DNA from 2 places in the Clostridium sp. SHJSY1 genome. Region 2 is predicted to be linked to the other one. Evidence: predicted binding sites of a transcription regulator. Region 2 holds the regulator's gene; the other holds the start of a gene.
The links. The regulator CtsR, encoded in region 2, represses protease genes until heat stress. The targets are predictions, from matches to a motif close to AAGGTCAANNAAGGTCAAAT.
Positions count from the first base shown of each region.

Region 1: clpB (ATP-dependent chaperone ClpB) is a predicted target of CtsR. The motif match lies at 5,048-5,067, and genes of this name have one in related genera.

Region 1 is NZ_JANDMF010000006.1:43,491-60,171, forward strand. Features, by position in the region: gene NNC19_RS05225 (PD-(D/E)XK nuclease family protein) at 1-303, opposite strand, end outside; gene NNC19_RS05230 (PspC domain-containing protein) at 495-695, shown strand; gene NNC19_RS05235 (ECF transporter S component) at 914-1,510, shown strand; gene NNC19_RS05240 (alpha/beta-type small acid-soluble spore protein) at 1,645-1,839, shown strand; gene NNC19_RS05245 (hypothetical protein) at 1,876-2,268, opposite strand; gene clpB (ATP-dependent chaperone ClpB) at 2,391-4,991, opposite strand; gene NNC19_RS05255 (helix-turn-helix domain-containing protein) at 5,145-7,202, shown strand; gene NNC19_RS05260 (helix-turn-helix transcriptional regulator) at 7,265-8,521, opposite strand; gene NNC19_RS05265 (helix-turn-helix transcriptional regulator) at 8,546-9,841, opposite strand; gene NNC19_RS05270 (hypothetical protein) at 10,021-10,191, opposite strand; gene NNC19_RS05275 (ribonuclease H family protein) at 10,265-10,909, opposite strand; gene NNC19_RS05280 (YkvA family protein) at 10,922-11,878, opposite strand; gene NNC19_RS05285 (MetQ/NlpA family ABC transporter substrate-binding protein) at 12,066-12,875, opposite strand; gene NNC19_RS05290 (methionine ABC transporter permease) at 12,898-13,536, opposite strand; gene NNC19_RS05295 (methionine ABC transporter ATP-binding protein) at 13,538-14,500, opposite strand; SAM riboswitch class I at 14,590-14,711, opposite strand; gene NNC19_RS05300 (methyl-accepting chemotaxis protein) at 14,926-15,345, opposite strand; gene thiE (thiamine phosphate synthase) at 15,418-16,065, opposite strand; gene NNC19_RS05310 (cysteine desulfurase family protein) at 16,234-16,681, shown strand, end outside.
Region 2 is NZ_JANDMF010000030.1:48,149-64,829, forward strand. Features, by position in the region: gene ispD (2-C-methyl-D-erythritol 4-phosphate cytidylyltransferase) at 1-148, opposite strand, end outside; gene NNC19_RS14160 (PIN/TRAM domain-containing protein) at 168-1,262, opposite strand; gene NNC19_RS14165 (DUF1573 domain-containing protein) at 1,544-1,939, shown strand; gene disA (DNA integrity scanning diadenylate cyclase DisA) at 1,999-3,063, opposite strand; gene radA (DNA repair protein RadA) at 3,077-4,444, opposite strand; gene NNC19_RS14180 (glutaredoxin family protein) at 4,875-5,102, shown strand; gene NNC19_RS14185 (NADP-dependent glyceraldehyde-3-phosphate dehydrogenase) at 5,144-6,604, opposite strand; gene NNC19_RS14190 (glutaredoxin domain-containing protein) at 6,620-6,844, opposite strand; gene trxB (thioredoxin-disulfide reductase) at 6,861-7,784, opposite strand; gene NNC19_RS14200 (ATP-dependent Clp protease ATP-binding subunit) at 7,955-10,432, opposite strand; gene NNC19_RS14205 (protein arginine kinase) at 10,454-11,479, opposite strand; gene NNC19_RS14210 (UvrB/UvrC motif-containing protein) at 11,451-11,987, opposite strand; gene NNC19_RS14215 (CtsR family transcriptional regulator) at 12,001-12,456, opposite strand; gene NNC19_RS14220 (MBL fold metallo-hydrolase) at 12,617-13,270, shown strand; gene NNC19_RS14225 (4Fe-4S binding protein) at 13,310-13,480, opposite strand; gene NNC19_RS14230 (heavy-metal-associated domain-containing protein) at 13,578-13,781, opposite strand; gene NNC19_RS14235 (stage 0 sporulation family protein) at 13,793-14,698, opposite strand; gene NNC19_RS14240 (DNA polymerase III subunit delta') at 14,702-15,628, opposite strand; gene NNC19_RS14245 (cyclic-di-AMP receptor) at 15,648-15,977, opposite strand; gene tmk (dTMP kinase) at 16,058-16,681, opposite strand, start outside.

The DNA.
Region 1 (16,681 bases), on a different contig from region 2:
CACTTCAGAATTAAGCTTATTTCTCATATATACTTTCATTTGCTCTACACTAATTTTATTCTCATTATCTTTAATTTGATATTTTATAATTTCATGAAGTTTATCACCAAACATAAGCCATATATTAGTTAACTTTTTCAATCTCCAAGAAATTTTTTGTTCATCTCCTGATTCATATATCCAGCCTTTATGTGAACCATAGTATGTGTAATAATATTCTCTAAGACAATTTTGAAGCACTTTCATTTTTGATATACTCCAAGATTTTTCAGGATAGTCTCCCACTTTGTACCAATCGCCCATGACACCCCTCCTATTTCTCACAATTATCTTATACTATCATTATATATCTATTTTCACAAAATACCTAAAATATAATTAATCTTAATATCATCTTAATTTTTTATTATATTGTAATTATTAGCTATACTTTTTATAATACTCGCTTATAATTATATTGTTAAGTTTTTTAGTTTTAGGGGGGACTAACATTTATGGATTCAAAAAAAAGATTATACAAAAATACATCTGAGCAAAAGGTTTTTGGAGTATGTGCAGGGTTAGCAGAATATTTTGATACTGATGTTACACTAATAAGAATTTTATGGATTTTGGTTTTGTGTATGGGATGGGGATTTATTGCATATATTGCATGTGCTTTAGTTATGCCTGATAAAAGAGATATTATTAAATAATATAAATTAAAGGATTGATTTTCAAGAACAAATTCACTTGAAAATCAATCCTTTATAATTTTAAGAAAATTCTATTATTAATTATGTTAATTGATAATTTTTTAATTAATGATAAAATAATATTTGTCAGCATTTTAACAAAGCTGAACTTTAAATCTATATTTAAGAGTTTCCGAATTATGTCTATTAGATAAAAGAATAAGAACGGAGGAAATTTAATGGAAAATCATAAAAAAAGTTTTTTTGAAGTTAGACAATTAGCCACAATAGGGATGTTATCTAGCATCTCCATATTTATGGGATTAACAGGAATAGGCTTTATACCACTTCCTTTCATGAAAGCTACAATCATGCATATACCAGTAATAATAGGCGCTATTATTGAAGGTCCTATTGTAGGTGCTGCTGTTGGATTAGTTTTTGGATTATTTTCAATATACCAAAATATAACTGCACCAACCCTTTTATCACCAGTATTTATGAATCCTATAGTTGCTATAATACCAAGAGTATTGATTGGAATTATATCTTATTATATATATAAATTTATAAAGAATAAATTTAATAACTCAATAGCTGCTTATGGATTTGCTGCTGCTGCTGGTACAATTACTAACACAGTTGGTGTGCTTGGTTTAACTTTTTTACTATTTCGTAATCAATATGCATCACTAAAAAACTTGAGTCCTGAAGCAGTTGCTGGAACACTTGGCACCATAATTCTTACTAATGGTCTTCCAGAGTGTATTATTTCAATACTTATTATAATTCCTGTAGCAACTGGATTATTCAAAGTATATAGACACAGAAAATAATCCATAATATAGTTTGTACATTTTTCCTCTTTTACCTACTAAATTATAGTTTATATTTTTTTCATTTACACACAATAATAGTGCAAAGCAGAAATGCTTAGCAAATAAATAGCTCGCTAGAGGAGGAATTTAAAATGTCACAAAATTACAACAAAGCATTAGTTCCAGAAGCTAAGAACGGATTATCAAAATTCAAAAACGAAGTTGCAAGTGAAATGGGAGTTCCTTTCACTGAGTACAACGGAAATCTTTCTTCAAAACAATGTGGTAGTGTTGGTGGAGAAATGGTTAAAAGAATGGTTAAACAATACGAAAACGAAATAAAATAATTAAGAGGTCACGGATCAAACCGTGACCTTTCATTATTATGTCCATTCAACCTCAACATTAGATAGTAGCTGCACAATTCCTCTATCATATACATTCAAATTAATTTTTTCTTTTAACAACTCTGAAATCAATTCATTTTTTTCATCTTCAAATATATCAGAATTCCTTATGCTTGTAATTAGATTATCCATATTATAAATTTGACATTCACCTTCATCTACACCAAAAATCACCCCTGCATCTTTCATATCTTGTTCTTGATACATATCAAACATAGAATTTTTTTTTGGCTTTTCTGAAAGCTTTAAAATATTTTCTAAATCATAAGAATCTACAGCTGATACTGCTTCATCAAGCTCAGCGAATCCTTGCATTTCACCTATAGGATTAACTACTACATAATTATTAAATGCAGTTACATAATTCATAAAAATTCCTCCTTAACACTAACACAATCAATTCCCATAAGAAAGCTGATTTTGAGTTTTTACTGACGAGTCATTCTTCATATATATTTTCTGCATTTTTATATTTTTGATACAAGCTATTTTTACCTTGTAGAAATTGTTAATTCATCTTCAATTCCATCTACAACTACATTTGAACCATAATGAACATCACCTTTTATAATTTTTCTTGCTAGACTATTTTCAAGGGTATTTTGGATATATCTCTTAAGTGGTCTAGCACCATATACAACATCATATCCCTCTTTTACCAAAATATTTTTTGCATCATCTGTAATTTCTAATATTATATTTTTATCCTTCAATCTGCCTCTAACTTCATCTAAGAATATCTCAATAATCTTCTTAATTCCTGTTTCTGATAAAGGTTTGAACATTATAGTATCATCAACTCTATTTAGAAATTCTGGTTTAAATTTATTTTTTAAAGCAGTCATAACTAATTTTTTACTTTGTTCACTTACTTCATCTTCACTTTCATTTTCCAATAGATATTGTGAACCTATATTTGAAGTCATAATAATTATTGTATTTTTAAAATCAACTGTTTTTCCTTTATTATCAGTTAATCTTCCATCATCTAAAATTTGAAGAAACATATTAAATACATCTTCATGGGCTTTTTCAATTTCATCAAACAAAAGAACACTATATGGCTTTCTTCTAACAGCTTCTGTTAATTGTCCGCCTTGTTCATATCCTATATATCCTGGAGGTGCACCAACAAGTCTTGACACAGCATGCTTTTCCATATATTCAGACATATCAATTCTTATCATAGCATCTTCACTATCAAATAATGTTCTAGCCAAAGTTTTTGCTAGTTCAGTTTTACCAACTCCTGTTGGTCCTAAGAATATAAATGATCCTATTGGCTTATTTTCATCCTTTAATCCAGCTCTTGCTCTTAATATTGCACTAGATACAGCTTCTATTGCTTCATTTTGACCTATTACTCTTTTTTGAAGTTCTGAATCAAGCCTTAATAATTTTTCTCTTTCTCCTTCAAGAAGATTTGACACAGGAATTCCAGTCCATTTTGATAGAACTTCTGAAATTTCATCCTCTGTTACTTCTTCTTTCAAAAGAGCTCCTTCATAATTTTCTTTAACTTCACTTTCTCTTCTTTCTATTTCTTCTTCTAATCTTGGTATAGTTGAGTATTTAAGTTCTGCTACCTTATTATAATCATATGCTCTTTCATATTTTTCAATTTCACCACGTGCATCATCAAGTTTTGTCTTTAATTCTCTTAAAGAAGTTATATGCTCTTTTTCTTTTTCGTATTTCGCTGTCATTTCATCATTTTTTTCTTTAAGTTCAGCTAATTCTTTTGATAATGCTTCCAAGCGCTTCTGAGATCCCTCATCATTTTCTTTTTCTAATGCACCTTTTTCAATTTCTAATTGAAACACTTTTCGTCTTATAATATCTAATTCAGTAGGTAATGAATCTATTTCTGACCTTATCATTGCTCCTGCTTCATCAATTAAATCAATTGCTTTATCTGGCAAAAATCTGTCTTGAATATATCTATGAGAAAGCTTAGCTGCAGCTACTATTGCATTATCATGAATTCTAATTCCATGATGTATTTCAAACTTCTCCTTTAACCCTCTTAATATAGATACAGTATCCTCTACTGTTGGTTCATCTACTATAACAGGTTGGAATCTTCTTTCTAAAGCTTTATCTTTTTCTATATATTGTCTATACTCATCAAATGTAGTTGCTCCAATACAATGTAATTCTCCTCTAGCAAGTAGTGGTTTAATTAAATTACCTGCATCCATTGCACCATCTGTTTTTCCTGCACCTACGATAGTATGAATCTCATCAATAAATAATATAATCCTGCCTTCACTTCTTTGGACTTCTTTTAATACAGCTTTTAATCTTTCTTCAAATTCTCCTCTATATTTAGCTCCAGCAATTAAAGATCCCATATCTAACGAAAATATAATTTTATCTTTCAGTCCTTCTGGAACATCACCTTTTACTATTCTTTCTGCTAGGCCTTCAACAATAGCAGTTTTACCGACCCCAGGTTCACCTATTAGCACTGGATTATTTTTTGTCCTTCTTGAAAGTATTCTAACTGTTCTTCTTATTTCTTCATCTCTACCTATTACTGGATCTAACTTATGCTTTTTAGCTAACTCAACTAAATTACTACCATACTTTGATAATGCATCATAAGTTCCTTCTGGATCTTGAGTTTCAACCTTTTGATTTCCTCTTACTTCCTCTAATACTTTCATAAAATCTTTTTTAAGAACATTAAACTTATTTAGTATTTCTCCAACCATACCTTTAGAATCTACTTCCATAATAGCTAACATTAAATGTTCAACACTTATATAAGAATCTTTAAATTTCTTGGAAATATCTTCTGCCTTTACTAAAACCTCATCTACTCTTCTTGTTATATAAACCCCTGAGGAATTTGCTCCCTCTCCTAAAACTTTAGGCATTGACCCTAATTTATTATTAATTTCTAAACTTAACCTTTTTATATCAACACCCATTTTGGTAAAAATATTTGGTATTAGTCCATCTTCTTGTTCTACAAGGGCAGCAAAAAGATGAATCACTTCAATTTGTTGGTGATTAAATCTAACTGCAATCCCATTTGAATCACTTAAACATTGTTGAACTCTTAATGTCATTTTTTCAACATTCATGAATTATTCCTCCTTATTACTGTAAGTATTATTTTCTATATTTTTATAATAATACAAAGGTCAAAGAAAGTCAAAGTTTTATTTTGAATATTTTAGCTTTCTAATATAATTATTAATTGTTATAATTTCTATATAAAACAGGAGGTGAAAATTTTGAGAAAAGAATTTATAAACTTTGCCTCTAATATGCCAATTAATATTTCATTCTGTTCTATAAAAGAATATCCCATTCATTGGCATAATTCTATCGAAGTAATTTATGTACTAAAAGGCAAAGTAAAAATATCAATAGATACAGATAGCTTTGAACTATTTGAAAATGAATTAGAAATAATAAATGTAGACGAAACCCATAGTATAAGTTCTACTGATGATAATAAACTTTTAATATTTCATATAGACCCTAGTTTTTTATCAAAATACTACAAAGATATAAAAAATGTTTATTTTTATACAAATACTTCTGATCTTGGCGCTCAAGAAGGTGAAGAATACGATGAATTTAGAACTTTTCTAGCAGAACTTCTTTATGAATTTGTACAAAAGCAAGAAAATTATGATGAAGAAATTCAAGATATTTTAATAAACTTACTTTATCATTTAATAAATAACTTTCATTATTTACTTTATGAACAAGAAGATTTAAAAGATAACAAAGAACAATTAGAAAGATATCATAGAATTTCTAAATATATTTATAATAATTATAATAGCAATATAACTTTACAAGAAATTGCTAAAAAGGAGTTTTTAACTCCACATTATCTTTCACATGAAATAAAAAACGCTACTGGTTACAGTTTTACAGACTTATTAAATTTAACTAGAGTAGAAGAATCAGTAAAATTACTTTTAGATACTGACATGAGTATTTCAGAAATATCTGATGAAGTAGGTTTTTCTCATACTAGATATTTAAATAAACATTTTAAAATTTATTACAACTGTACACCTCTTCAGTTTAGAAGAAAAAATAGATTTTCCCAAAAATTATATGAAAGTCTAAAAAAAATAACTTACTATCCAATTGATAATTCCGTTGAACTTTTATCTTCTTATCTTAATGAATATGAAAGATATAATTACGAAAATAAATTATGGAATATTCATGTTGATATGAACCTAACTCAAGGAAAATTTAACGAAAAGTTCAGAGAAATTCTTACTTTAGGTGATACTTTTGATCTTCTTATTGAAGATAATAAAGATATTTTAGAGGAGCTACAAGAGGAACTTCACTTTAACTATGGAAGGCTTGAGAATTTTTTCAGTGAAGATATGGGAGTGTTTAAAAACAATGATTTCTTTAATTGGAATAGAGCAAGAACTGTATTAGAATTCCTTGACTATATAGAATTAAAACCTCTTATTGTTCTTGATAATGCTAATTTTTTTATTGATGATTATATTAAAGTGCTAGAAAGTTTTAAATCCTATTTTTCTGATGTGAAAGTTTTTAATTTATCTAAAGTAAAATTTCAACTTTCTTCTAAATTATGTGAAGAACTAAAATTGAATTTGCAAGATTATATTATCAATACTCTTGACTTTACTATAATAGATAATGAATTTACTCAAAACAGGCAATTAAATCCTATCTATGATACAACTTATATGGTGCCTTATATAATCCACAAGGAATTATTCACCTTGGAAGATATGAGTGATTTAAGAGCTTTTGATGTATTAGAAAGAGAAACTCATTTAAATAACGAAGTATTTATTGGTGCTTCAGGACTTATTAATGATATGGCTATAAGAAAGCCTTCATATTATGCTTATTATCTTATGAGTAAACTAAGTGGCAATATTGTTGCAATGGATAATGGATATATTGTAACAAAATCTTCTGATGGTTTTAACATACTTCTATATACTTATAGCGAAATCTTAGATAGTATTTTAGAAAATCATAAATTAGTGAATAAACCTGGTATGTCAAAATCTATAGAAAAGAAAATTTCCTTGAATCTAACTAATATAAATAAAGATTCTAGAATGACTTTCTACGAAATAAATGACAAACTTGGTTCATCATATAACTATTGGGTTTCCATGGGTAAGCCTGATAGATTAAGTAAAGAGGAAAAAGAAATTTTATCAAAAGCTTCTTTTCCTAAAATTGAATTTAAATACGCTAAAAAAAGTTCAGTTTTAAATATAATAACTAAACTTAAAGGTTATGGCGCAATTTTAATTATAATAAAATAAAAACATTGGATTAAATAAATACACTGTAATCAAATTTATTTAATCCAATTTAAATTATAATTTTATAAAATGTTTCTCTCTTTTGTCATTGCCAATGAAAAATATTTTAAAGAATCTTTAATATCACCTAATTTATAATACATATTTGCCATATCTAAATATCTTTTTCTACGTTCTTCTTTTGTTCCAAACTTTAATAAACTATCTAATGCTAAATTCATATACATTTCAGCTTCTCTAAAACTTCCACCACTTTGCAATATACTTCCTTTAAAGTAATATGCCTTCTCTATTAACTTTATATTTCCAGTTTCAATTGCCAAATCCAAAGCTTGTCCTGTTAGTTCGTAAGCTTTATCATATTGACTATACTTATATAAAGTCTCTATTGATTCATTTAAAAATTGTACATGTTTTTCCTTGTTGTATGTTGGAAATATAGTTATACCTTCTAAAATTTCTTCTACTGCCTTATGACTTTCTCCAACTTCAAAATAAGCCTTACCATATTCCCCCTTAGCACTAGCTACTATCATCGGATTACTTTTTTGATATTCATAAGCTTTTTTTACATATTCTTCTGCTTCCTCATATCGTAATCTTATACATGTTAAAGCATAAGCTTGGCATACTTTTCCCTTATTTATATCACCTTGTAAATACTCTAAATATTTAATTGATTCCTTTAATAAAAGATATGCTTCTATTTCATTATGCAATTTACAATAACAAATTCCTTCATTATAAGTTATTGTTGAATATAATTCTTTTTCTTTAGCTTCTTTTATTTTAATTATTTCTCTTAATCTTACATAATAAGCTATAGCTTCTATATACTCCTTATTTTGAAGTAAGTATTTTGCCATATCACTAAAATATATTATTGTATTTTCATCTTTATTATTCTTTTGGTATAAATCATAATATTGAGATATTATTAATTGAATCTTTTCATATTTCTGTTCATGTAAATAATACGAGAATAAAATATGTACAAGTTCAAAGGCTAATTCATAATACCCATACTCTACAGCATAGTATAAATTATGCTTAATCTCTTCTTCCCCATTGTTTTTACCATTCTTAATTGCAGCTAGATTTTCTACTATTTGTTCATAAACATCTTGTATAAGGTAATCGTAATCAAGTCCGATTTTATTTGCAATAAACTGTATAATTTCTTTACCAGCCTTAACTTTTCCATTTTCTATACAACTCATTTTTGAAATCGATATTTTATCTTCACAAAGATCTTTTAATGTTATTCCTTTGTATATTCTTGCTCTTTTTATTTTTTCCCCAGTAGACAATATTTCCATTTTAATCACCTATCAAATTTAATTTTACAGAACCCCTAATTCTTTAAATAAATTTACCCCTTCATCTAAGTATTTAGTTGCTTCTTCTACTTTTTTATTATCCATAAAATACTTTCCAAGTATTATAGCAATCTCTCCCGCTTTCTGCAAAAGGCCAGAATCTTTTGCTATATAGTAACTTTCTAGTAGTATGCTTTCAACTTTTTCATACTCTTCTTTTATCGTAAAAATTCTATATTTTATTAAGTTGTATTCTATTACCTGTTCCTTGTTACTGCTTTTTATCTTAAGTCTTATTTCTTCTAATAGATCCTCACATTTATCAATATTTTTTAATTTTATATGATTTTTACAAATATTTAAGCTTGTCTCAATTTCTATATTGTTATCATAATTCTGTGATAACTTATTAGCCATTTTAAAATGTTTAAAAGACTCTTCTATATCTTCAAAATTGTAAAATATTTTTCCTAAATTATTTTCAACTATTGATAAGTTTTTTAATCTATTTATCTCTTCATATATTTTTAGTGATTTATTAGAATACTTAATTGCACTAACTAAATCTCCACTTGCATTGTATTCTTCTGAGATTCGAAGCAAGGATTTTGCATACTTATCTCTATCATAAATTTGCATTAATTTTTCTTTAGCCATGTAAGCATATTTATTAGCATTCTCTTCATCTTCCATTGAGAAATATATTATAGCAATATAGTAATATATTTCACCTAACATATAATCATTTCCAACTTCATTATCTAGATATACTTTCTCTGCTTGTTTCAAATAACTACTTGCTGAGTGGTATGATTTTAGATTTATTGTTATTTTCCCAAGATTTAAAAAAGTTTCTACTATTTCTTCATAATTATTATTTTTTATAAATATTACATTTGAAGATAAAAATAATTGTTGCGCTAATGAAATCTCGCCTCTAAATGTACTTATCTTCCCTCTCAGTGATAATATTTTTGCCTTTCTATATTCTAAGTTATATTTTTCAGCATACAACAAAGCTTTTTCTATATATGCTTCCCCCCTATCATAATCACCACTTAAAATATAAGATTCCGCAACTTGTGAATAATATGTACTAATTTTTTCTGCTTGACTCTCTTCAGATTCCATAAGATATTCTACTGAAGTCTGTAAATTTACAGATAAATATTCTAATAAATCCATAGATGGATTTGATCTTCCCGACTCTACTAAACTTATTTGTCCAGGAGTAATTCTATCCTTCGCTAAGTCTTTTAGAGTCATATCTAACTCTTTTCTTCTTTTTTTTATTTTTTCTCCTAATGACAGTATGTCCATCGTATCCTCTTCCTTTTTCAATTTTTATTATTTCATACAGGTAAATAACTAAATTAATATAAATTATAACATAAATTTGTAAAAGGAAACAACTTAATGTAATATTTTCAACAATTTTTAGTTCATTTGTTGGTAATTATTGGGCAAAAAAAGCAGAGCCTTAACTCTGCTTTTAATTTCTAAAACATTCTCATCATTCCATCACGAGAATCCTCAACATAATTTAACATTCTTTCTCCAGCTTTTCTAAAAGTTTTTTGAGTTTTTCTATCTAGTTGAGGTAATACCATCATTCCAACTGCAGCACCAACTGCAACTCCAGTAATAATTCCATTTACATATCTACCCATAATAAAACACCTCTTCTTTTAATTAATCTAACTGGTTTCTATATTTATATTATGTAATTTTTGTTCTTTTAATCTATGAAATGATTTCCAAAGCTTTCTTTGCAAGTTGGTCTGCTATATCATTATATTTATCCCCACTATGCCCTTTAACTTTAATAAACTTTATACTAATTTTTTTCATATTTTCTTGCATTAACTTATGATAAGCAATTGTTAATTCCTTGTTTCGCTTCCAAGTGCCTAAGGCCCAACATTCTATTCCTTGATAATCATATACAATAGTGACCTCTTTATATCCTTTTAAAATAGCATATTCAACAGCTCTAGAAGCTCCTAAAACTTCTCCTGCAACATTTCTAAGAGCTATAGCATCTTGGTCTTCACCCACCCCATTATCCTCATAAACTACTTCTTTATCTTTAATAGCTACTAATCCATAAGAATAGTTACTTTTTTCTAAAGAAAAACTTCCATCTACATAAATAACTAAATTACTATCATCAATTATTGATTTTTCTTCACTTTCACTCTTTAAAGTAATATCTCCACATTTTCCTTTTGAGTTTAAAGACAAGAACTCTATTGCTTCTGATTCTGTTTTAAAACTCTTATATATAGCACCTTTACATCCTATAACTTCTTCTTTACATTCTTCCCAACTTGTAAGAATCTTAGATACTCCCGATTTCCCTCTATATACTGAATAATATTTCGCCATAAATTTACCTTCCTATAATGTACTTAATTCACTAATTACACTATATAATTTATCAACATTTCTTGCATTAGTAAAGCCCACTAAATATTCTACCCCTTTTTTAAGAACTAGAACCAATTCATTTTTCCCTTCCCAGTTTTCAGCTATAACTTTGGTTGGAACAGTACTTGCAATCTTATTTAAGGCAAAAAAAGCAACAGCTAACTCATCAACACTTCCTATAAATGGAATCTTTTTTGGTATTATATCTACAGGAAATACAACATATCCAAGTGATGCTGATATAATTAATTTTGTTTTCATTGGAACTCTATTATCCTTTAACAATCTGCAAATTAATGCTAATACATCTGGCAAAATAAAAACAATATCACTGGCTATTCTAGCCTTCTCCGGTAACTTGTCCTCCATTATTTTTCTTCCAACAGTATACACATCTTTTACTTTCTCTATAGGAAATTCTAGCACTTCCTCTTCTTCTGTCAATACTTCTTCAACCTCTTCATCTTTTATTAATCCTCCTTTAATTGATATATTAACTTCTGCAACTTCAACCATAAGCATATTCTTTTTTATATATACTTCAGAAATATCCAAATCAACATATGGTACTGGATTTAATATCTTATGTATATCTAAAATTACTATATCCTTATAATTTTCTATACCACTTACAGCAAGATGTTTAATGGCAGTTTTTAATGCATAACTTCGCATAATTCTAAATAAGCCAAGTTTTAATATCTTAAACTTTGAAAATTTACAATACACTTTTCCATCCTTTACACCTTCTATTGTTAGTATTCCTTCAAAATCAAATGATACTCCCTTTTTAAAAGCACCCTCTATTTTAATCTCATTATCTATATCAACTTTACTAAGAGATAGTCCTTCAACTTTAACAAATTCATTTATTATACTTAAAATATCTTGTCCTTTAAGCTCTGCCTTTACTTTTGAAATTTTCATTTCTATTTTCCTCCACTACCATTTAATTATAATTTATTTTAACCTTATTTTGATTTCTTGTAAAATTAAATGAATTCCATATATTAATCCATTTTTAAGACATAAATAATACCTATAGATTAAATACTATTTTCAAAGCATCCAATCTATAGGTATTGATATAACTTATAATCAATCTTTTTTATTATTAAAATACTGGAACTACAGCACCCTTATAGTTATCAGTAATAAATGCTTTAACTTCATCTGAAGTCATAGCCTTTGTTAAAGCTTTAATTTTATCTGAATTTTCATTTCCTTTTTTAACTGCTAATACATTTCTGTAATTTTTTATAGATTCATCATTTTTATCTTCTGTGAACACTGCATCTTTTGTAGCATCTAATTTAGCTGATAGTGCATAGTTTCCATTAATTACAGCTCCATCTAATTCATCTAAAGTTCTTGGAAGTTGTGCCGCTTCTAACTCTTTAAACTTTATATTCTTTGTATTTTCAGTAATATCTGAAATTGTAATAAGTTCTCCCTCTTTAACTTTTATTAATCCTGATTTTGCGAGTAATCTTAAAGCTCTTGCTTCATTTGATGGATCATTAGGTATTGCTATAGTTGCACCATCTTTTATTTCATCAAGGCTCTTAACCTTTGTTGAATATAATGCCATAGGTTCAATATGAATCTCTGCAGTATATGTTAAATCATAATTTTTTTCTTTATTTGTTGTATTTAAATAAGCAATATGTTGAAAGTAATTTGCATCTATTTCACCTTCTTGTACTGCTGTATTTGGCAATTCATAATCATCAAATTCTTTTATTTCTAATTTATAACCTTCTTTTTCTAAGATAGGTTGAATCTTTTCTACTATTTCTTTATGTGGAACAGGTGATACTCCAATAGTTATTGTTTTATCATCTGTCTTTTTCCCCCCACATCCTATAAGACCTAATGCCAATACACCTGCTAATGCTATTGAAATTATACTCTTCTTTTTCATATATTAATCCCCCTTAAAATCTTTACTTTGATAATCTGTTATATAAATAATTTCCTAAACTTTGTAACCCTTGAACAATAACAATAAGTAATATTACAGTAATTATCATTACATCTGTTTGGAATCTTTGATATCCATATCTAACAGCTAATGCGCCAAGACCATTTGCCCCAATGGTCCCTGCCATAGCCGAATATCCTATAATACTTATTACTGAAAGTGTTATTCCTGAAATAATTGCTGGTACTGCTTCTTTAATCATTACCTTAAATATTATTTGTATTGTGCTTGCCCCAAATGCTTTTGCAGCTTCTATAACTCCAGGATCAACTTCTTTTAAAGCCGCTTCTATTATTCTTGCTATAAAAGGTGCTGATGCTAATGTTAATGGCACTATAGCTGCTACTTCTCCATATGATTTTCCTACTATTAATCTAGTTAATGGTATAATTACCACCATTAATATAATGAATGGCAAACTTCTAAGTGTATTCACTATAAAGTCTAACCCACTATAAACAAATTTATTCGGTTTTAATCCCTTTTCATCTGTTAATACTAATATAATTGCTGGTATAAATCCAATTATTACTGCTAATATAGTTGATGGTATTACCATTATTAACGTTTGATATATAGCTGGCCATATTAATTCCCACATACTATATTACCTCCCATTCTATATTTTTACCTTTTAGATAATCTATAACTAGATCCTTGTCCTTTTTCTCTACATTAATTACTAGACTACCTAAAACATTACTTCTAAACTTTTCAAGTTTGCCCCAAACTATTGAAAAATCAATATTTATTTCTCTAGCCATCTTTGTAATTATTGTATTTTCAGAACAATCAGCTGGGAAGAATAACTTTATATTTACACCTGTTTCAGGTAGAGTTTCATCTTCTTCTTCTCCCAAGAACTTCTTTAAAGACAATCCTGGTTTTAAGAACAACTCATCCGATTTTCCTTCTATTTTAATTTTGCCCCCTTCAATTAATGCTACTTTCTCACATACATCTTTTACTACTTCCATTTGATGTGTAACTATAACAATAGTAATTCCAAGTTCTTTATTAATTTTAGATAACAATGTAAGTATATCTTTTGTTATTTTTGGATCTAAAGCTGATGTTGCTTCATCACATAAAAGTATTTTTGGCTCTAATGCTAATGCCCTTGCAATAGCAACCCTTTGTTTTTGTCCACCACTTAGAGCTGTTGGTTTACTATTAATCTTTTCCTTTAGTCCAACTAAGTTTAACAGTTCCATTACTCTTTTATCTATTTCTACCTTACTATACCCCCAAACCTCAAGTGGAAGAGCAATATTTTGATATACTGTTTTTCTTTTTAGTAAGTTAAAGTTTTGAAATATCATACCAAGATTCTTTCTAAACTCTCTAAGTTCTCTATTATTAAGTTTAGAAACTTCTTTCCCCATAACATTCACTGAACCAGCATCATAGGATTCAAGTCCATTTATACATCTAAGTAAAGTTGATTTTCCTGCCCCACTATGTCCAATTAAACCGTAAATTTCCCCTTGATTTATGCTTATTGAAATATCTTTTAAAACTTCTATATCCCCAAAACTTTTACTTACATTTTTAATTTCTATCACTAATTGTCTCCTCCTCTATGAATGTAAGATAAAAAATAAATGCGCTAGAGAATAAATCCCTAGCGCATAAAAAACACTAAACTATTATTCTCTCATCTTTCAGTAATAAATAATTACCGCAGGAATTAGCACCACATTAAAATAGTAAATGAACTATTATATTGGTTGCTGGGCTTCAAAGGGCCAGTCCCTCCACCACTCTTGATAAGACATCAATTATATTAATTTTTCAAGCAATTGCTTTATGTTATTTATAATAGTATTTAAATTCTAGTTTGTCAATATTTTTTTTCAATAAACATTTTAATTCATATTAATTCAAAAAAATATACTATAACTTATTCTATACTAAGTAACTATCTTTAAAAATTGAAAATAACTTTAATTAAAGTTATGAATTTTAAATTCTAATCGCAACATATGATTTATTTTTCTACAGCATTTTGTATGCTATTAATAGCTTCCTTTAAACTTTCACTTTTTTCATTAACTACATCTGCAACTTTGTAAATATCAACTATCATTTTAAGCATTTCATTTTGATCTTTAACAGTTGATTCAGCCACTTTACTACTCATATCAGATAATTTCTTTACTTCTGTTGCAACTACTGCGAATCCCCTTCCAGCTTCTCCAGCTCTTGCAGCTTCAATTGACGCATTTAATGAAAGCATATTGGTTTGAGATGCAATCCCAACTATCTCTTGTGAAGAATTCTTAAAATTATTAGCCATATCTTTTATACTATCTAATTTTCCATAAAGAGTTTCAACTATACTCTTCATTTCATCAATTTCTTTACCAATCTTTTCAATAGACTTGCTTACTAATTCCATTTCACCCATACATTTATCCTCTCTTTCTTTTTATCCTCTGCTTAATTATATACCATTAAAATAACTAAACCAACTCAATATCTAAACATTTGTTGTAAAATTATTATCTAAAATATTCTTTAATTCTTTTGTGGCATATCTAATATTATTATTTGCAAGAATTGCTGATACTATAGCAACTCCATCTATTCCTAATCCATTTAATTTAACAATATTATTTTCATTAATACCACCAATTGCTATAACTGGAATATCTATTGCTCTTTTTATTTTCCCTAATGAATGACATGTAACTATATTGGCATCTTTTTTTGTGTTTGTAGGGAAAATAGCCCCACAACCAATATAGTCCGCTCCTTCTGTCTGAGCTTTTAATGCCTCTTCAAAGTTATGTGCAGATATTCCTATTATTTTATTTTCGCCCAATATTTTTCTAGCCACCTTGCAAGGCATATCACTTTGTCCTAAATGAACACCTGAAGCATCAATAGCCTGGGCTATATCTATTCTATCATTTATTATTAATGGTACATTATATTTATCGGTTATTATTTTAATTTCCTTAGCTATATTATAAAAATCTAGTGAAGAAATTTTCTTCTCTCTTAGCTGAACTATAGTTGTGCCTCCTAGAATACTTTCCTCAACTGCTTCTTTTAAATTTCTGCCTTCTAAAATATCTCTATCTGTAACTAAATAAAGAGTGTAATCAATGTTAGACTTATCCATTTTCTTCTCTCCTTTTTTCCTTATATATACCATTATAGCAAAGTATTTTTACATAACCATATCTTGAATAAAATACTACTTTATTTAACAATTGAAATAATATGAATTTTACTTTATACTAAGTTTGTTTATATGAAATATAAGAAATTGTAAAAGAGGTTGTTAACTATGAATATATACTTAGATAATGCATCTACTACAAAACCTTCAGTTGAAGTAATTAATGCTATCTCCAGTAGTATGAGCGAATTTTATGCCAATCCCTCATCACTTCATAAACTAGGCTTAGAATGTGATAAGAAATTACATGAATGTAGATATGAAATTGCAAAAACTATAAATTGTTCTAAAGATGAAATTTATTTTACTTCAGGTGGTAGTGAAGGTAATAACTTTATTTTGAAAGGATTAGTTAAGAAAAATAATCACATAATTACTACTACTTTTGAACATAGTTCTGTAAAAAATACTGTTAAATTTCTAGAAGACAATAATGTTAAAGTAACCTATCTTTCCGTTAATTCAGATGGTTTTATAAATATAGAAGATTTAAAATCTGCTATCAATAAAGATACTACACTTGTATCTATATTGTATGTAAACAATGAAATTGGTT
Region 2 (16,681 bases):
GCACTATCTCATCTATTTGATTACACTCTAAAAATCTTTTTATTGTATAATATAAAATAGGTTTCCCATTTATATGAATAAATTGTTTACTTATATCTTTACCTATTCGTTTTCCTCTTCCACCTGCTAAAATTATTGCAGAAACCATTGTTTTATTCTCCTTGTCTTTAACTTTCTTTAGGTTTAGCAAAAATCATCCTTCCTGCAGCAGTTTGAAGAACTGATGTAACTATTACATCTATTCTTTCGCCAATAAGCTTCTTACCATTTTCAACAACAATCATTGTACCATCATCTAAATATGCTATTCCTTGACTTGATTCTTTTCCATCCTTAACTACATCAACGGTCATTTCTTCACCAGGTATAACTACAGGCTTTATTGCATTTGATAATTCATTTATATTTAGTACTGGTACTCCTTGAACTTCTGCTACTTTATTTAAATTATAGTCATTTGTTATAACTTTTCCATTTAAATTTTGTGCAAGTTTCAAAAGTTTACTATCAACTTCTGCAATCTTTGGAAAATCACCTTCCCATATTTGTGTCTCTATAGTTAATTCTTTTTGAATCTTGTTTAATATATCTAAGCCTCTTCTTCCTCTTGTTCTTTTCAATGAATCTGATGAATCCGAAATATGTCGTAATTCATCCAAAACAAAATTAGGAATCACTAATGGCCCTTCTATAAAACCAGTTTCACATATATCAAATATTCTACCATCTATTATTACTGATGTATCTAACACTTTTGGAATTGCTTTAACAGTATTTTTTGACTTTTTCTCCTTTGTTGTGCTACTTTTCTTTAAATTTAAAAGTATATTATTAATATCATTTTTCTTCTTAATCATAATATCCATTCCAATTATCGCCACTATAATATTTAACAATATAACTGCTAATGGCCCAAGAACTCTATGAATGGATAATAATGGTTTAGATAATATACTAGTTATAATTAATGCAATTAATGCACCTACAGCTCCATATAGTATTTCACTTATTGTCAATTTTTGTATATTTTTTTCTACATATTCAATAAGTTCTGCTATAGCTGTATAAATTCTTGGAGATAACAAATAAAGAATAATACCGAATATCAAAGAAATAAGAATTAAAAATAGAATTCCTCCATAGGAATCTGAAAAAAATCCTAATTTTTGTACTGAAGAAACAGATAGAATAGCTGCTCCAATTACATAACCTGTTATTAATCCAGCTATTGAAAAAATCCCTCTTGTTAATTTTTTTAACATTTCTTCACCTCCCTATATAATTATTGACATTTTTCTTACAATAAATCAATTAACATAATATTTAATCCAATTTTATTATAACATACTGAATTTAAGTCTCAAATCAATAATTAATAAATTCAGATTTTTTTAATTTTTTACCCCCTATGAATTTTACAAATCCTTGTTTATTATAATATAGTAATGACATAAAACTTAAACCGTATATTTTCAGTAAAGTATTTTTATTACTGTAATATAGCTACAATCACATCTTTAAAAATACAGAGGAGTTGATACTCATGAAGGATATAATTTTTGATGAATTTCAAAATTCAGTAAACGAATCATTACTTAGACACAAAAGTATTGTGGACTTAATGTCAAAATATACTGAATCCAGTGCAAGAGTAAATAGAGCTATTGCTAAAGCTGTTACAAACTGTGGTTGTATTAAAATTAATGCAGCAAAACAACACTTATTAGAAGAAAACTCCATAGAATATATATCTGATTGTTTAAATACACACGTTGAAGGTAAGTTATGTGATAATTGTCGTGAAGTAATTGAACGAGAGATGGGAAACAATTTATTTTATTTAACCTCACTTTGCAATGATTTGGACATTAGCTTATATGATATATTAATAAAGGAACAGGATAAAATTAATACTTTAGGTAAATTTACATTTAGATAATCAAGAAGGATTGTTATAAAATTACTTTAATTCATTTTATAACAATCCTTAATAAAGAATTATAATTGCTTGTTAAGATAAACTTGTTCACTTATTCTTTTTAAGCCTGATCGTATTGTTCTTGCTCTAGCTTCTCCAATTCCTTCTACTTTATCTAAATCATCTATTTCTGCTTCTATTATACTTGTCAGATCTTTAAATTCTCTAATTAAATTTTCTATTACATTAGAAGGTATTCTTTGAACCTTACTTAATACTCTATATCCTTTTGGAGATATTAGCGTTTCAACCAAAGGCTCTCCCCCATAACCAATCACTCTGCCAATAGCTTCTAAATCTAATAATTCACTTTGAGACAATTTTTGAATATTTTTATATACATCATTCGACTTCATTCCATCTACTAGGTAATCTTTTATTAATAAAATTCCATCTCGTTCTATATTTTTGGCTAATTCATTTAATTGCATAGAAATCAATCTACCTTCATTTCCAAGTTCTAATATGTAAATTTCTATTTCTTCAACAATTCTCAACACCATCTCTGTTCTTTGAATAGCTGTTACAACATCAAATAATGTAGTTAAGTCTTGAAATTCCAATAAATTCAAGTTATTAACTAATCGTTCTAATACAGTAACATATTTCTCAAGTGTTTGAATTGCTTGATTTGCTTTCTCTAATATTACACTACTTTCTCTCAAGACATACTTAATATCACCTTTATAAACAGTTATCATGTTTCTTCTTTGTGAAATAGCTACTACAATATCTCCTGTTTGTTTAGCAACTCTATGAGCTGTTCTATGTCTAGTTCCTGTTTCAAAAGTTGCTATAGATGAATCTGGTAACAACTGTATATTCGCAGAGATTATTTTCTTTAAATCTTTACTTAAAATTATTGCTCCATCCATCTTAGCTAGTTCATAAACATATGCAGCAGTATATTCAGAATTTATTAAAAAACCACCATCAGCAATTTTCATAATCTCTTCACTATCACTTAAAACCAATAACCCTCCAGTCTTAGCTTTTAAAATATTTTCAAGACCTTCTCTTAAGGCTGTTCCTGGACACATTATTTTCAATATCTTTTGTATTTCTAAATCTTTTTCTAACCTCATATACCCACCTCACTTATAAAACTTTTCCTATTACTTCTCTTAAGTTATTAACCCCTATTATATTTATTCCTACATTTTTTATTTTATCTTTATTTCTATAAGGTAAAATTGCATACTCAAAGCCCATTTTTTCAGCTTCATTTACTAATCTATCAGCAGAATTGATAGGTCGTATTTCTCCTGTCAACCCTACTTCTCCAATTATCATTACCTTTGGCAAAGAGACACCCTTGTTCTTAGCACTTGATAATAAAGCTATTGCTAAACCTAAATCTGCAGTTGTTCCTTCTATATTTAATCCACCTACCACATTAACATAAACATCATGATTATAAAATGGGACTCTTAATTTTTTCTCTAAAACTGCAAGTATTAAACTTAACCTTTGATTATCTATCCCTACTGCAGTTCGCCTTGGCATTGGTGCATTAGTTTGAGTAACTAATGCTTGTATTTCTACTAATATAGGCCTAGTTCCTTCCATAATTCCTATTACAACAGAACCTTCTTGATTAAAGGTAGTATCTTCTAAGAACATTTTAGAAGGATCATATATCTCAACAAGTCCCTCTTGTTGCATTTCAAACACCCCTATTTCACTTGTTGTTCCAAAACGGTTCTTCATCGTTCTTAGTATTCTAAATTCTTCTGTTCTTTCACCTTGAAAATATAAAACAGTATCAACCATATGTTCCAAAACCCTAGGTCCTGCCAATTCTCCTTGCTTAGTTACATGAGCTACTATAAAAAGTGGTATATTATTATTCTTTCCTATTCTCATAATCTGATTTGAACACTCTTTTACTTGAGAGACACTTCCTGGTGCAGATGTAACCCCTTCTTTATATATAGTTTGAATAGAATCTATTATTACAAATATAGGCTTAACTTCATCTATATATGCTTCTATAGTATCCAAATTCGTTTCTGATACTATATATAAGTTGTTAGATGTTGCCCCTAATCTATCTCCTCTAATTTTTATTTGCTCTTCTGATTCCTCACCTGATACATATAATACTTTACCATAACTAGTTGCTATATTATTGGCAGTTTGAAGTAGCAATGTTGATTTTCCTATACCAGGATCTCCTGATATAAGAGTCAATGATCCTTTTACTAGTCCTCCACCTAAAACCCTATCTAATTCTTTTAAATTTGTTTTGAATCGTTCTTTATTTCCAGATTTGATATCCATAATGCTTTTTGGCATATTCTCTGGAAGAATTTTTTTGGTTACCTTAGCTTTATTACTTGTTAAATTTTCTTTAACTTCTTCAACAAAGGTATTCCAAGCATTACAAGAAGGGCACTTCCCAAGCCATCTTGGTGACTCATATCCACATTGTTGACATGTAAATATTGATTTAATTTTTGCCATTAATACTCCTCTTCTCTAATAAAACTAAGAAAACTATAACATTATTTTCCCTTTAATAATAACATAAATTCTGAAACCATTAATAGTTATTACATCAATTTATTTAAATATTATTAAATAATAAAATAAATTTCTTATATATTACCATAAATTATTAAAATATCAATATATTCTTTCAATAAGTTAATATACATTAAATAGAATAAAAATTAAATTACAAACAAATACTAAAGAATGATATTACTATTTATAGAAATATTATTAAATTTCTAAGGTATAATAAAAAAATATAATTAATTTTTATTCACATTAAAAAAATTCTATTAATAACATGTCAAAAGTTATTAATATACATATTATATATTGTAAAAGTCAAAAAAAAAGAGTAATCTATTATTAAATAATAATTGTAATTAAGGAGGTATTTAATATGATAAAAGTATATACTACTAATTCCTGTCCTTGGTGTGTTAAGGCTAAGAATTATTTAAAATCAAAGAATATAGCATTTGAAGAATATAATGTAGGCGAAGATATGTCTGCAAGAGAAGAAATGCTAAAAAAATCTAAGCAAATGGGAGTACCTGTTTTAGACATAAATGGGACTGTTATTATTGGTTTTGATAAACCAGCTATTGATACAGCATTAGATAAATAAAAAAATAAGACTAGAGCCGTTATTGCTCTAGTCTTATTTTTTTAATTGTTAATATTTATTACAACTGCCTTAGGTCTTGACATAGCTTCTATAGAATACCTAATACCTTGAGTCCCTAATCCTGATGCTTTAACTCCTAAAAACGGAAAATGATCAGGCCCTCTTTCTGTTTTATTATTCACTTGAACAGTTCCTACCTCTAATCTATCTGAAACATAAAAAGCTTCATTTATGTTATTAGTAAAAACAGCTGATTGAAGCCCATATTCTGACTGATTGGCTATTTCTATTGCTTCATCCTTATCCTTTACCCTTATTATTGGTAAAACGGGGCCAAATGGTTCTTCCCAAGCTAATCTCATTTCTCTTGTTACATTATCAAATAGTGTAGGATATATTATATTTCCCTCTCTATTCCCACCAACCACAAGAGTTGCTCCCTTTTCTCTAGCATCCTTAATAAGTCCTTCTACAAAATCAACTGCTTTTTCATTAATTAAAGGGACAACGTCAGCATCACCTTCAAGAGGGTTGCCTACCTTAAGTTTTTTAATATCTCTCTTTAAAATATCAACTAACTTATCTGCAATTGTATCTATAACTAAAATTCTCTTAACTGCTGTGCATCTTTGTCCTGAATAAGAAAATGCACCTGCTACTATATTTTTAGCTGTTAATTCAAGATCTGCATCTTCTAAAACAATTGCAGCATCTTTTCCTCCAAGTTCCATAAGTAATGGAACCATATTAGTTATAGAAGAAATTCTTTTTCCTACTTCAGTACTTCCTGTAAAGTTTATAAAATTTATTTCTGGATGAGTTACAACATAATCTCCAATTTCACTTCCTTTACCTGTTATGGAATTTAACGCTCCACTTGGAAGACCTGCCTCTTGAAATATCTTTACTAAATGTAAAGCTGTAATACTCCCTTGTGTTGCTGGTTTTAATACTACTGTATTCCCAGCCATAAGTGCTGGAGCTATTTTAGATGCTGCCAAATTAAGAGGATAGTTAAATGGAGATATAGCAAGAACTACTCCTAAAGGTTCCCTAGTTACTACAGATACCTTATCTCTTTTATATCCCGGAAAACTTTCAGCAGGCAAACTTTCTCCTGCAATATTTTTAGCTGTATCTGCAGTAAATCTAATAAAATCTGCAGTTCTTATAATTTCTGACTTAGCACTTTTTTTATCTTTTGCAACTTCATGCATCATTATATTAGCTAACTCTTCTACTGTATCTTCTAAAATATCTGCAACCTTATGGAGAACTTTTGCCTTTTCACTTATCGGAACCAATTTCCAAGCCCTTTGTGCTTCTTTTGCGACTCTGATAGCTTTATCAACTTCCCCAGTATTCATAGCTCCAACTTTTCCAACCAAGCTTCCATCAACTGGTGAATTAATTTCAATCAACTTACTATCATCTGCAATTACCCAATCTCCTCCAATTAAATTTTTATAAATTTTATCTTTGCTACATAAATTATTAAACATTTTTTCACCTCAATCTTAACCTAAAATTTTATCTATTTTATCTTTATCAAAGCCAACCACAACTTTTCCATTATACTCCATAACTGGTACAGACCTTTGTCCTGAGACTTTAAATACTTCCTCTCTATCTTCATGTTTATCTGCAACATTTATTTCCTGAAATTTTACCCCTTTGATATCTAAATATTTCTTTAATTTTACACACCATGGACACCAAGATGTTGAATAAATTTTTATCATAATATGCTCTCCTAATCTACTTTATATATTTTTCTACCTCTAATGCTGCTATAGTTCCATCTGCCACTGCAGTAGTTATCTGTCTATACACTTTATCTCTAACATCACCAGCTGCAAATACACCTGGTATATTAGTCTTCATACTTTCATCTGTTATAATATATCCATTTGAAGTTAAATCAATGTATTCTTCTACTTCCTTAGTCTTAGGTTCTGTTCCAATATATCCAAATACAGCATCTATTTCTATCTCTCGTTCTCCATTTGTAAGAGTATTTCTTAATATTGCTTTCTTAACAAAATTTTCACCTGTAACATCTACAAGGTCTTCATTGTACAAAATTTCTATTTTAGGATTATTTACAGCTTCATCAAATACAGATCTCTCACCTCTAAAATAATCATACCTTCTTATTATATAAACTTTCTTTGCAAATTTTGATAAAAACACAGCTTCTTCTAAGGCTGCATTTCCACCACCTACAACCCCTACAATTTTATCTGAATATATTGCCCCATCACAAACAGCACAATAATGAATTCCCTTTCCTGAAAATTTTTCTTCACTTGGAATAGGTAACTTTTTAGGTGTTGCACCTGTTGCTATAATAACTGACTTAGTATTATAAATATAATTTTCAGTTTCTATTATTTTTTTATCTTCAGATAAATCTAGATTTAATATTGGATCAAACTCATCAATTAAAGCTCCTGCTTGTTCTGCTTGTTCCTGCATCTTATCTGCTAATGATGCTCCATCTATTTCTTTAAATCCCGGATAATTTTCTATTAGATAACTATTTCTAACCTGCCCTCCTAAAAAAGCATTCTCTAAAAGAATCATATTTACCTTAGCCCTAGCAGCATATATAGCAGCTGTTAGTCCAGCTGGTCCTCCCCCTAAAATCACCAAATCTATATCTTTAACTTCCTTACTCATATATGTCACTCCTTTATTATATTTTATCACATTATTTTTATTAATCAATAATAATTATTCTTTAATAATATATGCTTTAATTTATATAATTATTATTTCACTTATATTAATGTATTATCATAAAAAAGTTGCTACAAAAAAATATTTGTAACAACTTTTAATTTATTATTCTAACTATGCACTGTATCTTCAGCACCTTCTACTGATATTTCCTTAATTGTAGTAAAAGCAAGCTTATCTTCTTCTACTGATACTAGAAGACTATCTCCCATACTGACATTTCCACGTAAAAGTTCTTCACTTAATCTATCTTCCACTTCTTTAGTTATAACTCTTCTTAATGGCCTAGCCCCATTCTCTAAGTCAGTTCCTTTTTTTAATAAGAAGTCCTTACAAGACTTAGTAAATTCTAAACTAATACCATTTTCTTTAATTCTTTTACTTATAGAATTTAACATGATATCCACTATTGATAACATATCTTCTTTTGTTAACTTATGGAATACAATAGTATCATCTATTCTATTTAAAAATTCTGGTCTAAAACTTCTTTTAAGTTCCTCAATTATATTTTCTTTCATCTTTTCATATTCTGTTTCCTCATTTGTATCAATAGCAAATCCCATCATTTTTTGTTTCTTAATCGAATGAGCTCCAACATTTGATGTCATAATAATAATTGTATTTTTAAAATTAACAACTTTTCCTTTTCCATCTGTTAATCTTCCATCTTCCATAATTTGCAATAATATATTAAATACATCTGAATGTGCTTTTTCAATTTCATCTAATAGCACAACAGAATATGGCTTTCTTCTAACTGCTTCAGTTAGTTGTCCTCCCTCTTCATATCCTACATATCCTGGAGGCGCTCCAATCAACCTAGATACAGAGTGTTTTTCCATATACTCTGACATGTCAATTCTAATAATATTATTTTCATCTGCAAACATGGCTTCAGCAAGCGCCTTACAAAGTTCTGTTTTTCCAACTCCTGTTGGTCCTAAAAATATAAAACTACCTATAGGCCTTTTTTCATCTCTAAGTCCAACTCTTGCTCTTCTAACTGCTCTAGATACAGCTTTAACAGCTTCATTTTGTCCAATTACTCTTTGATGAAGTATTTCTTCTAATTTTAAAAGTTTATCACTTTCTTTTTCTGTAAGCTTCTCAACTGGAATTTTAGTCCAACTTGCAACTACCTTTGCAATATTCTCCCCAGTAACAGTCAGAGCTTTGACTGAATTCTGTGTATTCCAATCATTTTTTATATTATAAAGTTTTTCTTTTAATCTTTTTTCATCATCTCTAAGTGCCGCTGCCTTTTCAAAGTCTTGAATCCTTATTGCATCTTCTTTTTCCTTTATAACATCATCTATGCTCAATTCGATTTCTTTTAAGTCTGGTGGGGCAGATAAATTTTCTATACGAACTTTAGCTGCTGCTTCATCCATAAGATCTATTGCTTTATCTGGCATAAACCTATCTGTTATATATTTATCTGCCATGTCAACAGCTACATTTAAAGCTTCATCACATATCGTAACTCTATGATGGTCTTCATATTTTTCTCTTAGTCCTTTTAAAATTTTTAAAGTTTCTTCTTTTGTTGGTTCTCCAACATTTACAGGCTGAAATCTTCTCTCAAGAGCAGCATCTTTTTCAATATATTTTCTATATTCCTCTATTGTTGTAGCTCCTATACATTGAATTTCTCCCCTTGCTAGAGCTGGCTTTAATATGTTTGATGCATCTATAGCACCTTCTGCTCCCCCTGCCCCAATTATAGTATGAATCTCATCAATAAATACAATAACATTATTGTTATTTCTTATTTCTTCCATGACCTTTTTTAATCTCTCTTCAAATTCACCTCTATATTTTGCACCTGCTATCATTCCACTTAAATCAAGGCTAACCACTCTTTTATTTTTTAGTATCTCTGGTATATTTCCATCAACTATTCTTTGCGCTAATCCCTCAACTACAGCTGTCTTACCTACTCCAGGTTCTCCAATTAAACATGGATTATTTTTTATTCTTCTACATAATATTTCTAAAACCCTTTGATTTTCTGAATCTCTACCTATAACTGGATCTAAATTACCTTCTTCTGCAAGCTTTGTCAAGTCTCTGCTATATTGATTAAGTAATGGAGTCTTTTTTTCCTTTACTACTGGTTCTTCTCCATCAATTACTTGATCAACTTCCTTTTCTGATAGAAGTGCCATTAACTCCTTTTTCAATTCTTTAAAATCCAAATCTAACTTACTTAAAATTGTATATGCAACTCCATCTTGCTCTTTTATTAACGCAAGTAATAAGTGTTCAGGACTAACATATTTATGATTCAAATTCTTTGCTTCTATAAAGCTCTCATCAAATAATCTTTTTGTTCTTGGAGTAAGTAACAATTCCCCTTTTGGCATCAATACTTCACCAAAACCTAAATAATCTTCAATTAAATTACGAACTAACTCTATTTCTATACCAAATTTACTTAAAAGCTTTTTAGCATCTCCTCCCTCTTCCATAAGGCCAAGGAGTATATGCTCTGTACCTATATATCCATGTTTAAATTTTTGTGATTCTTTCTGAGCTCCTAATATAACAAGTTGAGCTCTTTCTGTAAATTTTCCGTATGGCATAATACACCTCCAAAATATTCCTCAAATTAATCTCTCTTTTACTATATTTGCCCTGTAAATATCTTGCTCCACATTTCTTGTACCTTTTGGTAACCTTATTTGTATAACAGAATTTCTAGTATCTATAAGTAAATTGTTTAATACCTTTTTACTTATATCTAATAAACCCATTTCAGTCCCTAGTCTTAGATAAGATAGTAAATCTAGAATTTCCTTGGGTTTAATCAGTTTAGCATTTTTCATAATCCCATATGATCTAAATATTTTATCTTCAAGTTCATATTTATATTCATCATCTACAAGTTCTCTAAACTTCTTTTCTTGGTTTATTATATTATTAACAATGCCTTCTAAATTACTGATTATCTCTAACTCTTTAATTCCTAAAGTAATTTGGTTATATATTTCATATATATTTCCCCAAGCCTTAGAACTTTCTAAGTACAATCCCTCAATATTAATACCAACTTTATTAAGTCCATTAGTTATATTAGGTATTTCTTCACTTATTGTTAAGGCAGGTAAATGTATCATTACTGATGCTTTAAGCCCAGTTCCAACATTAATTGGAGAAGAAGTTAAATATCCTAAATTTTCATCAAAAGCATATGGCATTACTTCTTCAATACAGTCATCTATCTTATTTACATAGTTATATGCATTTTTTAAATCTAATCCATCTACTATACATTGTATTCTTAAATTATCCTCTTCATTTATCATTACTGATAAAGTTTCATTTTTATTAATAATGACTGCACTTCTATCTCTTCTTTTTATTAATGCCTCACTTATTAAATACTTTTCTAGATATACTTTTAAACAATCAATATCATGTTCCCAAAACTTTATAAGTACAAATTCTTCATCTTCCATTCTTTTCGATAATATCTCAAATATCTTATCAACATTATTTCTAGCCTCTTCTATTTTCATCTTATCTGTAAATAAAGATTCATAAAAATTTCTGGCAATACAAACTTTACTACTTATTACTACTTCTTGAGCTGCTGCCTCACTATTTATCCAATTTTTTATCACTTTCATTTTCCCCCCTTAAGGATTCTAATGACTTAATCTCATCTCTTAAAGTAGCAGCTCTTTCATATTCTTCTTTTATAACTGCCCTTTGCAATTCTTCCTTTAACTTTTTAATTCTTTTCCTTTGGATAACTTCAGTTCCTTTTCTAACAGGAATTTTTCCTATGTGTTCTAAATCTCCTTGAATTCTTTTTATTCTTGGTATTAAAAAATCTTCAAAACTTTCATAGCATTTACTACAGCCTAATTGCCCGCTCTTCTTAAATTGCGAATAGGTTAACCCACAATTTTTACATACTATTTCAATTTTTTTCTTTTTATCTAATGTTTCAAAAAATCCACTTATAATATTTTGAAATGGTAATCCATTTCCATCACTAATAGACGCCTTTAGAGGTATGTCTGACAATTCTTTCGCGCATTTTTCACACAACCATGTTTCTGTCTTTTGTCCATTAATAAGTTTAATTAAATGAATCTTTGCTTCTTCTTTATTACATCTTTCACATAGCACTTCTCATTCCCCCTTAAGATAAGATAACTATAAGCATAGACTTCAAAATATCTGCTCTTACTTTATTTCTATTTTCTGTATTAGCTAAAGTTCTATCATTTATAACCATTTTCATTAATTCCGATTCTCTTATTGTTATTAAATTTGCTTCTACTAAACTTTCAATTAAAGATAATGCATTACTATTTGTAATAGAATTTCCTATAAAATCATATAAGAGATTATTTCTCTCTTCTGAGCCATCATAGCTTAATTGCTTTATTACAATACAGCCGCCCCCCCCACGTCTACTTTCTATAACATATCCTCTCTCATATGTAAATCTAGTAGTTAATACATAATTAATTTGTGATGGAGCACAACTAAATTGATCTGCCAACTCATTTCTTTGAATTTGAACTTGTTCTCCACCATTCTCGTTAAGCATATTTTTTATAAAATTCTCAATTATATCTGAAAGTCTTGCCATAATATCACCTTCTTAAACTCCTGTTTTTGACTTACCTTGACCTTTTGATTTTATATTAATATTAATTCTTATTTTTTTCAAGTTTTATTATTACCTTTATGTTTAAATTTATTATCTTTAGGGAAAATATAACTTATATAATCTATACTAGGAGGCTTATATGTTAATAAAATGGTTTGGTGAATGTTCATTTTTACTACAAGATTCTCTTGGAAGGAGAATTATTACAGACCCACCTACTACAATTCCAATAGAAAATTTATTAGACTTACATCCAAATGTAATTACTTTGAGCCATTTTTGTTCTGATTCTCTCAATGATATAATTAATGAAAAAAAAATTCAATTGGTAAATAGAGCAACTTCATATACCTTTAACTTTTCCAATATTCTTGGAATACCTTCATTTCAAGATGATATTAAAGGACAAAAAAGAGGCCCTAATATTATATATAAATATATGTTTGATGATTTAAAGATTTGTAATCTAGGATATTTAGGACACGAACTTTCTGATAACACTCTACATTCTCTAGGACAGATTGACATTCTTTTTATTCCTATTGGGGGTAATTTTACTCTCAACTTTGTTAAAGCAACTAAATTAATTAATAAACTTAATCCTAAAATTATCATTCCTATGTATTATAGAACTCCTAATTCCTTAATTTATATAGATAGTTGTAAAAACTTTATTATCTCAATGAAGTCTATACTAAAAATTGATGAATATTCATTTGATACTTCCTCATTAGACTCAAATTCATTTCCTATAACAATAATTTTAAAAGAAAGTAAATTAAATACCCAATAAAAAAAGGTCGTCTAAACGACGACCTTTTATTTCACCAGATTATGCTTGTTCTGGAGCTCCTACTGGACAAACATTTGCACAGTTTCCACAATCAATACAAGTATCTGCATCGATAACGAATTGAGTATCTCCTTGAGTTATAGCATTAACTGGACATTCTGAAGCACAAGCACCACAGCTTACACAAGAGTCATTAATTGCGAATGCCATTAAAAACACCTCCTAAATAATTATGGTTATTACACCACAATTATTTTATCATGTTTCATAATCTTTTAAAAGTCATTTTATAAAAAATAAATTAATACTACAATATCATATATCCTAAATTTTCAATACATTCTATCACCTTATCTATATTTAACCATGTATCATTATATATGATTTGTATTTCTTTCTTTTGAATAGATATCTCACATGCAATGATTCCTTCATTTGAAGTTATTGCTCTTTGAATTTTAGAAACATCACTTTGATTATTTATATTATGCACCTTAAGTACAGCCTTCACAAAACTCCCTCCTACTTTTCTTTGAATAATTCCTTAATTAATTTTTTGTCTTCTTCTGATTCTATTTCTAACTTAATATCTTTCTCATCAATAGAATCTTCATAACTTCCTGATATAAGTTTAATTGTTGAAATATTAAAATCTTTTAATACCTCTTCATCTCCAATTCTAAGTTTTACCCTTATTGATTCTTTTACTGTGTTATTTGAGATAACTTCACCTTCTCCATCTTCAGTTTCAACTACAGATCCTACTTTAGGCAAATGCTTTCTTATACTCTCATATGTACTTTGTTCATAATTTAAACAACACATTAATCTACCACATATTCCTGATATCTTTGTTGGGTTTAATGATAAATTTTGCTCCTTAGCCATCTTTATAGATACTGATGCAAAATCTCCTAGAAATGATGAGCAACACATAGACCTTCCACAAGGACCTAATCCCCCTATCATTTTAGCTTCATCTCTTACCCCAATCTGTCTAAGTTCTATTCTTGTCTTAAATATTGTAGCTAAATCTTTAACAAGCTCTCTAAAATCTACTCTTCCATCTGCTGTAAAATAGAAAATCACCTTATTATTATCAAAAGTATATTCAACATCGATAAGTTTCATTTCAAGGCCATGTTCTTCTATCTTTTTTAGACATATATTTAATGCCTCTTCTTCTTTACTTTTGTTTTCTTTATGTTTTAATATATCTTTATGATCTGCAACTCTTAAAACGCTCTTTAATGGTGCAATAATGTCTGTCTCTTCTATGCTCTTAACTCCTATTACACATTCTCCAAATTCGATGCCTCTAGCAGTCTCAACAACAACATAGTCACCTTTATGTATTTTTAATGATCCAGGACTAAAATAATATACTTTGCCTGCCTTTTTAAACCTCACACCTACTACTTCTATCATTAATTAACCCTCCAAAAATCCTATAAGCATAATGCTTATAACCATAGAATAACTTATATTATTCTCGAAATTACTTCTTGCTTCTTCTATATTTTTTAACATTGAATTTAACCTGTTATAAGATAATTCTGATGATAATCTACTGATATCATCTAACTTATCCAAATTTATAATATTAGTTTTATTTCTTAACTCTTTATAAACAATAATATCTCTAATAAAAGAAGCTATCAAATTTAACAATTCATATTTATCATTTTTATGCTTGTTAAATTTTTCTTCATATTCTAGTACAACATTATTATTACTATTAATATCTGTAAGAAATTTAATAATCAATTTTCTCAAATTGCTTAATTCTTCATCATTTAGAATCTTTTCTGCTCTACCAGGAATTCCTTCTCCATAAGCTAAAGCTGTTAAAATCTTTTCTTCATTATTCTCTCCAATACTTTTAATGTACTTAATCATATCTTCTTTATCTAATGGAGTTAACTTATAAATTTGACATCTTGACTTTATAGTATCTAGTAATAACTCTAAACTCTCACTTAATATTATTATATATACACCTTTTGGTGGTTCCTCTATAGTTTTTAACATAGCATTTTGTGCTTGCCCCGTCAACTTATTTCCTTCATGTATTATAATTATCTTCTTATCTCCCTCATAAGGTTTTTTAGAAACTTCTTCTATTATTTTTCTAACTTCATCTACACCAAAGGAAGCTTTTTCTGATTTATAATGAATTATATCCACATAATTATAATCATCATTTTTTCCAAGTATCTTTAAAGCAAACTTTTTAGCAATTAAACTCTTTCCTATTCCATCTGGCCCTACAATAAGATGTGCATGTGAAAGAGTATTTCTATCTACACGTTTCATAAATCCACTAATAATATTTTCAAATCCTATAAACTCCTTCACAATTAACACCTCGCAAATATTATATTCTTATGAATTGATCAACATCTAAAACAAAAATAGTTGCACCTCCAACTTGAACTTCTATTGGATACTGAACATACATCTCTGAGTTTCCTGGAAACGGAGTAGGTGATGCAACTACTTCTTTTCGCTTTTTACATATGTCTTTTATTATTCCTATTACTTCTTCAACCTTTTTCTCTTGAACGCCTACAAGTAAAGTTGTATTTCCCGACTTCAAAAAACCACCTGTTGTTGCAAGCTTAGTTACCCTAAATCCCTTTTCTGTTAAACCTTCTACTACATCAAAAGTGTCATCATCTTGAACTATGGCTATAACCATTTTCATAGTATCAACCTCCATTAATATATAATACCTATCTATATTTTATCATAAAGATGGAGATATTATATTACATAGAAAAATTTTTACTTAATATGTAACATTATAACGTTTTTTACATCTTCAAATACTTCTTCAATAGATTTTGAAGCATCTATCTTTTCAATTTTATGTTTACTATTTTCTAATAAAACTCCATATCCTTTCCTAACTTTTTTGTGAAATTCAATAGTTTCTAAATCTAACCTATTTATTTCTCTTTCTTTATTTTTATTTATTCTATTAAGTCCTTCTTCTGGTTCTAAATCAAACAATATTGAAAGATCAGGAATATAATTTCCTACTGCAAATTTATTTATTTCATATATTTCATTAATTCCAAGTTCTCTAGCAAATCCTTGATATGCTAAAGATGAATCTATAAATCTATCACATAAAACTATTTTCCCACTATTTAAGGCTGGAATAACCTTTTCTACTAGATGTTGTCTTCTAGCAGCTGCATATAATAATGCTTCTGTTTTAGCATCCATAATGGTATTAGATGGATCCAATATTATTGATCTTATATCTTCTGAAATTTTTATTCCACCAGGTTCTCTAGTCTTAATACAATCAATTTCATTTTCATTCATCCAGTTATATATTTTCTCTAATATTGTGCTTTTACCTGATCCTTCTCCTCCTTCAAATACAATAAACAAACCTTT